2 regions of the Bradyrhizobium sp. HKCCYLRH3061 genome follow, and region 1 is predicted to be linked to the other one. Evidence: riboswitches for the same ligand, from Rfam matches in the RefSeq annotation. Region 1 holds a riboswitch; the other holds the start of a gene.

Region 1 (4,678 bases):
GCCTCGCGCGCATTGCCGACGCCGCCCTCGTGCAGATAGCCGTAGAGCCGCGACGTCGCGTCGTGCGGCAAGGTCGAGAGCGCATCGAGCCGGTCGTCGGCGCGATCATCGCCCGGCAGCGCCGCGAACAGAATGTTGCTGCTGCGGCAGGTCGACGCGATGCGCTCCAGCCCGTAGCGCCAATAGTCGAGCCCGCCGAGACAGCGCACGACGACGGCGCGCGCGCCGAGCACGACGCGATCGACATAGAGATCGACCGACATCGGATGCTTCAGCCGCTTCAGGCTGGCGAGGCGCAGGCTGGGCAGCTCGGTCGACGTCGCGGTCCAGGCTTCGGCCAACGCCGACAGGTCGGTGTCCGAGAACGACAGCACGACGATCTCGGCCGGCGACTGCGCAAGATCCACGGCCTGTTCGAGGTCGTCGAGATCCGCGCCCGTTGTCGCCAGCAGGTGCATCGGTGACGCCTACCCTGTGATCAGGCTCTGGATGGCGGCGGCATCGAGGCCGCGCTCGCCGATGATCACCAACCGCCCCTGCCGCGATTCGCCCGAGCGCCACGGGCGCTCGAACTGATGCTGGATGCGGCTGCCCACGGCCTGCACCAGGAGGCGCAGCGGCTTGCCGGCAACTTCCACGAACCCTTTCACCCGCAAGACATCATGCGCATCGACGGCGGCCGCGATCCGGTCGACGAGCGCATCGGGCGAGGCCTGCGCCGGGACGTCGAGCACGAAGCTCTCAAAATCGTCGTGATCATGCTCGGCCTCGTTGTCGTGATGCGACGGCCGGGCGGCGAGATCGTCCTCCGCTGCGGCGCCGAGCCCGAGCAGCACCGACGCCGACAGCCTGCCATGCTCGGTCGCGATCACCTTGACCGCGCGCTGCACCTTGGCGGCGATCTCGGCGGCGACATCCTTGCGCTGCTCCTCGCTCATCAGATCGCTCTTGTTCATCACGACGAGATCGGCGCACAGCAACTGGTCCTCGTAGACCTCCTCCAGCGGGTTGTCGTGATCGAGCGAGGCATCGGTGGCGCGCTGCGCCGCGAGCGCTTCCGGATCGTCGGCGAAGCGGCCCGCAACCACCGCCGGGCCGTCGACGACCGCCACGACGCCGTCGACCGTGACACGCGTCGCGATCTCGGGCCAGTTGAAGGCCTGCACCAGCGGCTTCGGCAGCGCCAGCCCCGAGGTCTCGATCACGATATGCTCCGGCGGCTCCTTCTGGTCCAGCAGGCTCATGAGCGCGGGCACGAAATCGTCGGCGACGGTGCAGCACAGACAGCCGTTCGACAGCTCGACGATGCGATCCTCCGGACAGTCCGGCACGCCGCAGCCCTTCAGGATGTCGCCGTCGATGCCGACATCGCCGAACTCATTGACGATGATGGCGAGCCGGCGACCGTTCGCGGTCTCGATCAAGTTGCGCACCAGCGTCGTCTTGCCGGCGCCGAGAAAACCGGTGACGATGGTGCAAGGCGTCTTGGCGAACGACTTCGTCATGGCGATGCGATCTCTCGGTTTCAGCGTGGCGCCGACAGCGCAGGCACGCGCGCGACGGTGTTCTTGCGGATGTATTCCGGGCGCTCGCGCCAGGCCGGCAGGCCCGCATCATGGCGCTGATGCAGCTGCGCGAATGCCAGCACATCCCGCGCATGCAGATCCGGATCGAGCGCGCCGAGCACATAGGTCCATTTGCCCGGCGCTGTCACCGCAACCGTGCACGCACGATTGCAGTTCGACAGGCACTCGACACCGACAACGGTGACGCCGGCGCGCTGCGCGGCCGGCACCGTCTCGATGGCTGCGAGCAAACGGGCACCGGCCCGCGGCTCGTCCGGCGGCGCAGCTTCAGGCGCCTGCGTGCGGCAGGTGACGCAGACGAACAGCGTCGTCTCTCCAGTCTCCGATGCGATCATCAATCAGCCGATCACGCCGGCGGCCGTTGCGGCGGCAACGCCGCCCACCAGCACGATGGCAGCGCCCGCGAGCCGCAGCGCCAGCGGCGCAGCCGCCTTGGCCTTCGCCGACAGCAGCCTGGTGCCGAGGAACGCACCGGCCGCGATGACGGTCTGGATCACGAGCAGCCCAGCGAGATAGGCTCCAAGCGGAGAGTTCTCGGCGCCGACGATCGATTCACCCAGCGCATATCCGTGGACGAGGCCGGTCACGGCGAACAGGCCGGCAACCGGCAACACGCCGAAACGCCCACGCATCACCACCACCAGCCCAACCACGGCGGTGGTCAGGCCGACCAGCAGCTCGGCAGCCGGGATGTTGGCCTTGGCCACATGCAGGCCGACGCCCGCGATCATCGCGGTGGTGAAGGCGAGCACCGGCGCGAAGCCGCGGCCCAGAAGAGCTGCAACGATGCCTGCGCCCACGATCGCCGCCAGATGGTCGATTCCGATGATGGGATGGCCGAGGCCGGACAGCATCCCCTGCGCAAACGTCTGCGGCAGCTTGCCGCCCATCATGTGATGCGCGAAGGCGGGATCGGCGGCGAGCAGCAACAGGCTCGCGGCTGCAAAGGTCGTGGTACGGGTCAACTTCATGGCCGTCTCCGTCGCTTGCCGGCTCCCCAGAGGACCGGACGATGCGCTGCATCCGACGGCATCCCGCCCATCCCGGCGGGATCAGAACCAGCATCGCGACTCCCCGCGCGACGGGTCGGCCAACAGCAATGTCGACGGCAGGTCTCCTGGCTCTCGGGTCGCTGCATCAGGCCACCTTCCCGGTTTCCCAGTGGTGTCTTGGCCTCACACTCGCCGATTACAGTTGCGGGGGCAGCCACGGCCTTGGGTCAAGAACCCGCACCGTGTTCCCTAAATCTCTCCTTTCGGAGAACCGTCATCTGTTAGATACGGGTCGCGCCAAAGCCCGTCAATCGGAATCGTCCCATGGTCCCTGCCCCGCCGCATCCCGCCCTGCCGCGCCTGACGCTGGTGCTCGGCGGCGCGCGCTCGGGCAAGAGTCGCCATGCCGAGACCCTCGTCACCGCCTACCCGCCGCCTTGGACCTATGTTGCGACCGCGCAGGCGTTCGACGCCGAAATGACCGACCGGATCGCCCAGCACAAGGCGCGCCGCATTGAGGGATGGCAGACGCTGGAAACGACACATGATCTTGCCGGCCTCATCCGGGCACATGGAGATTCGGGCACGCCGATGCTGATCGATTGCCTGACGCTCTGGCTCAGCAATGTGATGCTCGCCGACATGGACGTACCGGCCAGATGTGCCGAGCTGATCGATGCGCTCAGGAGCGCGAATGGCCCCATCGTGGCCGTGTCCAACGAAGTCGGGCTGGGCATCGTGCCGGACAATGCGCTGGCGCGCGCCTTTCGCGACGCCCAGGGACGATTGAACCAGGACGTCGCGGCCGTGGCCGATCGCGTGATCCTGATGGCGGCAGGACTGCCGCTGACTTTGAAGTGACAAGGAGAACATGCCCGTGACCGAAAGCGCCGACGATTCCCGCCACAAGGCGAAGATGGAGAACCGCAAGGCGGTGCAGGATGCCGAGGTCGCCTCCAAGACCGTGGAGAAGGGCCTGCTCATCGTTCACACCGGCAAGGGCAAGGGCAAATCGACGGCGGCGTGGGGCCTGATGCTGCGCGCGATCGGCCGCGGCTTTCGCATCGGCGTCGTGCAGTTCGGCAAGGGCGCGTGGGAGACCGGCGAGCGCAAGGCGATCGAGACGTTCGGCGACCAGGTGTCGTGGCACACGCTCGGCGAAGGTTTTACGTGGGAAACCCAGGATCGCGCGCGCGACGTCGCCGCGGCCGAGCGCGCCTGGGCCAAGGCAAAGGAGCTGATGGCTTTTCCGTCGATCCGGCTGCTCGTCCTCGATGAGCTCAACATCGCGCTGCGCTACGATCACCTTGATATCACCGACGTCGTCGCCACGCTCGCAGGGCGCCGTCCCGATCTGCACGTCGTCGTCACCGGCCGCAACGCCAAGCCGGAGCTGATCGAGGCCGCCGATCTCGTGACCGAGATGAACCTCGTGAAGCATCATTTCGCGGCCGGTGTGAAGGCGCAGGAAGGCATCGAGTACTAGGCTCATGAGCGCGCGCGCCATCATGTTCCAGGGCACCGGCTCCGACGTCGGCAAATCGCTGATCGTCGCAGGACTCGCGCGCGCGCTGACATTGCGCGGCCTGAAAGTAGCGCCGTTCAAGCCGCAGAACATGTCGAACAATGCCGCCGTCACCGCGGATGGCGGCGAGATCGGCCGCGCCCAGGCGCTGCAGGCGCGCGCGGCGCGGCAACCGATGACGGTGCACATGAACCCGGTGCTGCTGAAGCCGCAAAGCGAGATCGGGTCGCAGGTGGTGGTGCAGGGACGCGTCATCGGCAACGCCAAGGCGTCGGCCTATCAGGCGATGAAGCCGCAATTGATGAAGGCGGTGCTCGAGAGCTTTCACCATCTGGCTGCTGATGCCGACATCGTGCTGGTCGAAGGCGCCGGCTCCGCCTCCGAGATCAACCTGCGCGCCGGCGATATCGCCAACATGGGCTTTGCCCAGGCGGTGCAGATTCCGGTGGTGCTGATCGGCGACATCGACCGCGGCGGCGTCATTGCGAGCCTGGTCGGCACCCAGGCGGTGCTCGCGCCCGCGGATGCCGCACGCATCGCGGGTTTCCTCGTCAACAAGTTCCGCGGCGATCCGG
Region 2 (4,678 bases), on a different contig from region 1:
GGGTCTGCAAGGAGGTGATCGCACCTCATTCCATCGATTGTCCGGCGAATCTCCGAAACGCCGGGCTCCGACCCGTCTTCCCCTCTATGCGTATCGTCTTAATTTTCCGTATCCGTGTTTCCCCGGAGTACTACGCCCTCCGCCCCTAACGCATTGTTATCGCCCGTGCCGAAAACTGCCCCGGCCGAAAGCCTTGCAGCGGATCCCACACGCGTTGCTGTCGCTCCGGCAATCCGGACCAACGGGCGCGATCGTGTCACAGCCAGAACAGCTTCCGCTTTCAGAAAACTCCATCATCACCGAACTCGAAGAGGCCGTCCGCAGCGGCTCCTCGGCGAAGCGCGTCAACACGCTGCGCCAGGTCACCAACCTGTTCCTGCATGACGGCGAACGCCTCAGCGAGGACCAGATCAAGGTGTTCGACAACGTGCTGTGCATACTGGTCTCGCGGGTCGAGACCCGCGCGCGGGCCGAGCTCAGCAAGCATCTCGCGCCGGTCGACTATGCGCCCGTCGAATTGATCCAGCAGCTCGCCCGCGACGACGAAATCTCGGTGGCCGAGAACGTGCTGATGCACTCGAGCCGGCTCACCGAGCATACGCTGGTGGAGGTCGCGGCGACCAAGGGCCAGGATCACCTGATGGCGATCTCCAGCCGCCCGCATCTGACCGAGGCGGTGACCGACATCATCGTCGACCGCGGCGAGCGCCGGGTGATCCGCAAACTCGCCAACAACCAGACCGCGCGCTTCTCCGAGACCGGCTATTCCGGGATGATGGCGCATGCCGAGGACGACGACGAATTGTCCGAGATCATCGGGCTGCGCGTCGACCTGCCCACCAAGCATCTGCGCGACCTGCTGCGCCGCGCGACCGAAGCCGTGCGCGCCAAGCTGATGGCCTCGGCGCCGCCGGCGCTGCAGCAGGAGATCAAGAAGATCCTCAAGGCGATCGCCGACGTTGCGCGCAGCGACGGCGGCCTGGTCGGGCGCGACTTCACGCTGGCCGAAGAGGCCGTCAAGCGCATGAAGGGGCTGAACGAGCTCAACGATGCCGCCATCGCCTTCTTCGCCGAGACCCGCCGCTTCGGCGAGGTGTCAGCCGCGCTCGGCCTGCTCAACAACGTCCCGACCGAGATGATCGCCAAGGTGATGGAAGGCCCGCGCACCGACATCGTGCTGATCCCTTGCCGCGCCGCCGGGCTGGCCTGGTCGGTGGTCGCGAAGATTCTCACCCACCGCCCCATCAAGCACGCCATCGACACCGAGACGCTGAAGCTCGCCGAGCGCGACTATTCCCGCCTGTCCCTCGACACCGCCCAGCGCACGCTGAGGTTCTGGATGGTGCACAACAAGGTCGAGAAGTAAGCGGCGCTCGCAAGCGATCCGTGCCGGAATTGATTCGCGCCTCACATCCCGCTGTCGTCCCTGCGAACGACAGCTGTGGGGCGTCGCGGGCGCCGGGTATCTCACGCCGAACGCGGCGGCCGAGAGAGTTCGCCACACGCAATCCACTCCAGCGCGTTATCGCCAGGAGATCGCCGGGCGCCGGATTGACTTTGGTGCGCCCGCACTCCTACGGTGACGGCGACGGTGCCCCTCGACCGGGGCTCAATAGGGAATGCGGTGCCGGAGACGTCTCGCAAGGGACGTGACCGAAGGCCGCAGCTGCCCCCGCAACTGTAAGCGGCGAATCTCGCGTCAGAGGCCACTGGGAAATCTCGGTCCCGGGAAGGCGACGTGGAGGTGACGACCCGCGAGCCAGGAGACCTGCCGTCAGCCGTGGTCACACGCGAGGATGCCGGTCGGGGCGTTATTGGCATCGTTTTCAGGCAGGCCTGCAAAGGCGTGCATGAGACCTCGTTCGCGGTGACGTGCCACTGACGTCATGCCGAGGTCACTCGTGTCTCCCGTTCCCCATGCCAGGCGCCGTCGCGCCCTTCTGTCGTCGTTATGCCTCCTCTCGTCGTTCGCGCTGCTCGGTCCCTCCCCCGCAACGGCGCAGCAATCCGCCTCGCCCGATCTGCTGCCGCCGGTCGAGGTCGACCCGCCGCACCGGCCGATCGCTCCGAAACCGGCCATCCCCCGCAGAGCCGGCAACGCCGCGCATCAACAGATGCCGGCGGCAAAGCCGGAATCGCCGGCCAGCCCGCCCGTCGCGGTCAGCCCGGCCGGCATCGTGACGCCGGTCGCCAACGTCGCGAATGCGATCACGGTGGTGACCGACAAGGACATCGCCGCGCAGCAGGCCCGCACGGTGCCGGACATCCTGAGCACCGTCCCCGGATTGAACGTCGTGCAGGCCGGCGGCCCGGGCGGCCAGACCAACGTCTTCATGCGCGGCACCAATGCCAACCACACCAAGCTCATCATCGACGGCATCGACGTCGGCGACGTCACCAACAGCAACGGTGCGTTCGATTTCGCGCATCTGCTCGCCGCCGACATCCAGCAGCTCGAGGTGCTGCGCGGGCCGCAGAGCGGGCTGTACGGCTCCGATGCGATCGGCGGCGTGATCTCGGTGATCACGCGCAAGGGCGACGGCCCGGCGCGGGCGACCGCCTCGGTCGAGAGCGGGTCGTTCAAGACCTTCAACCAGTCGGCCGGCGTCAGCGGCTCACATAGTAATGTCAACTACGCGGTCAATGTCGCGCACCTGCACGCCGGCGACGTGCCGGTGACGCCGTGGCAGCTGCTCCCGGCCGGGCAGAAGGCGATCGGCAACGCCTACGACAACGTGACCGCCTCGTCCAAGCTCGGCGTCGATCTCAACGAGGCCTGGACGTTGAACTCGGTGATTCGATACGCCGACGCCACGCTGCTGTTCACCGGCGACAGCGGCTTTCCGAGCGCTCCCGATGCTATCAGGAGCAACCACACGGTCCACCAGCTGGCGACGCGCGAGGAAGCCGTGTGGTCGCTGCTCGGCGGCCGCATCAGGAACTATTTCGGCGTCAACTACGTGAACAACTGGTCGTCGGATCTGACGGCCGGCAATCCCGTGGCCGCGGTCGCCACGGGGGAACGCATCAAATATGACTGGCACGCGGTGACCGAACTGGCGCCGCACAACAATCTCGTCGTCGGGCTGGAGCAGCAGACCGAGCGGCTGAAAACAACTGATCTTTCCGCCGAGAACGGCAACAAGGCCGGCTTCATCGAGTTGCAGACGGAGTTCGCCAAACGCTGGTTCGTGGTGGCGAGCCTGCGCAACGACGTCAACGAGCAATTCGGCGGCCATGGCACCTTCCGGATCGCGCCGGCGGTGATCCTGCCGGTCACCGGGACCAAGCTGAAGGCGAGCTACGGCACCGGCTTCAAGGCGCCGACCTTGAGCCAGCTGCACCAGGATTTTCCGGCCTTCAACTTCTTCGCCAATCCCAACCTGAAGCCGGAGCAGAGCACCGGCTACGACGCCGGCTTCGAACAGCCGCTGTTTTCGGATCGCATCCGCTTCGGCGCGACCTACTTCCACAACAGCATCACCAACCTGATCAATTTCAACGCGACCTTCACCTCCTACGCCAATGTCGGCCTCGCGACCACCGAAGGCACCGAGAGCTTCGTGACGGCTGATCTCACCGACCGGATCTCGCTGCGTGCAGACTACACCTTCACCCGCGCGGTCGATGCGGCCACCGGCCAGCAGCTATTGCGGCGGCCGAAGGAAAAATGGAGCGCCACCGCGACCTGGCAGCCGATCGATGCGCTGCGCCTGTCGGCCACCGTGCTGAGGATCAGCGACTGGCTCGATGTCAGCCGCGACGGCATGACCACCGGCCTGGTCGCGCCCGGCTATACGGTCGTCAACCTGCGCAGCGACTACGCGCTGTCCAACCAGGTCAAGCTGTTCGGCCGGATCGATAACCTGTTCAACCGTCACTACCAGAACCCGACCGGATTCCTCGCGCCGGGCTTCGGCGTGTTCGGCGGCCTCCGGGTTGCGAGCTCCGGTGTGCAGTGACGCTGCCGACCAACCTCCCGGCGGCTGACAGAAGCTGCCGAAATGGACTACAATCGCAATAGAAGGAGATGTTCCATGACTCTCGACGTTCTCGCCCGATCTGGTTCCGGGGCTCGCCTCGCGCCCGTTCCGCAACGGCATGCCGCTGCGTTCTGCTTCGCGCTGCTGACAGCGGCCTGCGCGCTGGCGAGCTTCGTGTTCGCCTGCGCGACGCCGTTTGCGGCCTTCGCCGTGATCGCCGCCGCCATGCTGCCGCTGCGCATGGCGCTGCCGGTGATGCTCGGCGCCTGGCTGGTCAACCAGGGCGTCGGCTTCGGCGCGCTGCACTATCCGGTCGATGCCAACACGCTGGCCTGGGGCGCCATGATCGGCGTCGCGGCGCTCAGCGCCACCGTCATAGCCCGCATGGCGCTGGCGGCCTTGCGCACGGCACCAGCGCCGGCCGCGTTTGCCGTCGCGCTCCTCAGTGCCTACGCCGCCTATGAGCTGGTGCTGCTGGCCGCCACGCCCGCACTCGGCGGGGCCGCAAGCTTCGCGCTCCCGATCGTCGCCCGCCTCGGCCTGACCAGCGCCGCTTGGCTGGTCGGCCTCGTCGCGGTCAGTGAGATCGTCCGCCTGCTGACCCCACTGGTCTCGCGCCGCGCGGCCTCCTGACCGGCGACCATCTCCTAGCCACCAAACAAAAACGGCGGGCCTCGGCCCGCCGTTCTCATATC

What was found. Region 1 has a riboswitch for cobalamin ahead of ACQR2C_RS29500 (HupE/UreJ family protein). Riboswitches for the same ligand answer to the same signal wherever they lie in the genome.
Region 2: it holds a riboswitch for cobalamin, as region 1 does, so the genes downstream of both, ACQR2C_RS01645 (TonB-dependent receptor domain-containing protein) here and ACQR2C_RS29500 (HupE/UreJ family protein) in region 1, are expected to answer to the same signal.

Annotation. Positions count from the first base shown of each region.
Region 1 covers NZ_JBNPUE010000024.1:50,315-54,992, reverse strand. The annotation lists gene cobN (cobaltochelatase subunit CobN) at 1-458, opposite strand, end outside; gene cobW (cobalamin biosynthesis protein CobW) at 468-1,505, opposite strand; gene ACQR2C_RS29505 (DUF1636 domain-containing protein) at 1,526-1,921, opposite strand; gene ACQR2C_RS29500 (HupE/UreJ family protein) at 1,925-2,557, opposite strand; cobalamin riboswitch at 2,677-2,869, opposite strand; gene cobU (bifunctional adenosylcobinamide kinase/adenosylcobinamide-phosphate guanylyltransferase) at 2,903-3,439, shown strand; gene cobO (cob(I)yrinic acid a,c-diamide adenosyltransferase) at 3,456-4,064, shown strand; gene ACQR2C_RS29485 (cobyric acid synthase) at 4,069-4,678, shown strand, end outside.
Region 2 covers NZ_JBNPUE010000001.1:326,934-331,611, forward strand. The annotation lists gene ACQR2C_RS01640 (DUF2336 domain-containing protein) at 254-1,366, shown strand; cobalamin riboswitch at 1,573-1,790, shown strand; gene ACQR2C_RS01645 (TonB-dependent receptor domain-containing protein) at 1,887-3,962, shown strand; gene ACQR2C_RS01650 (hypothetical protein) at 4,038-4,616, shown strand.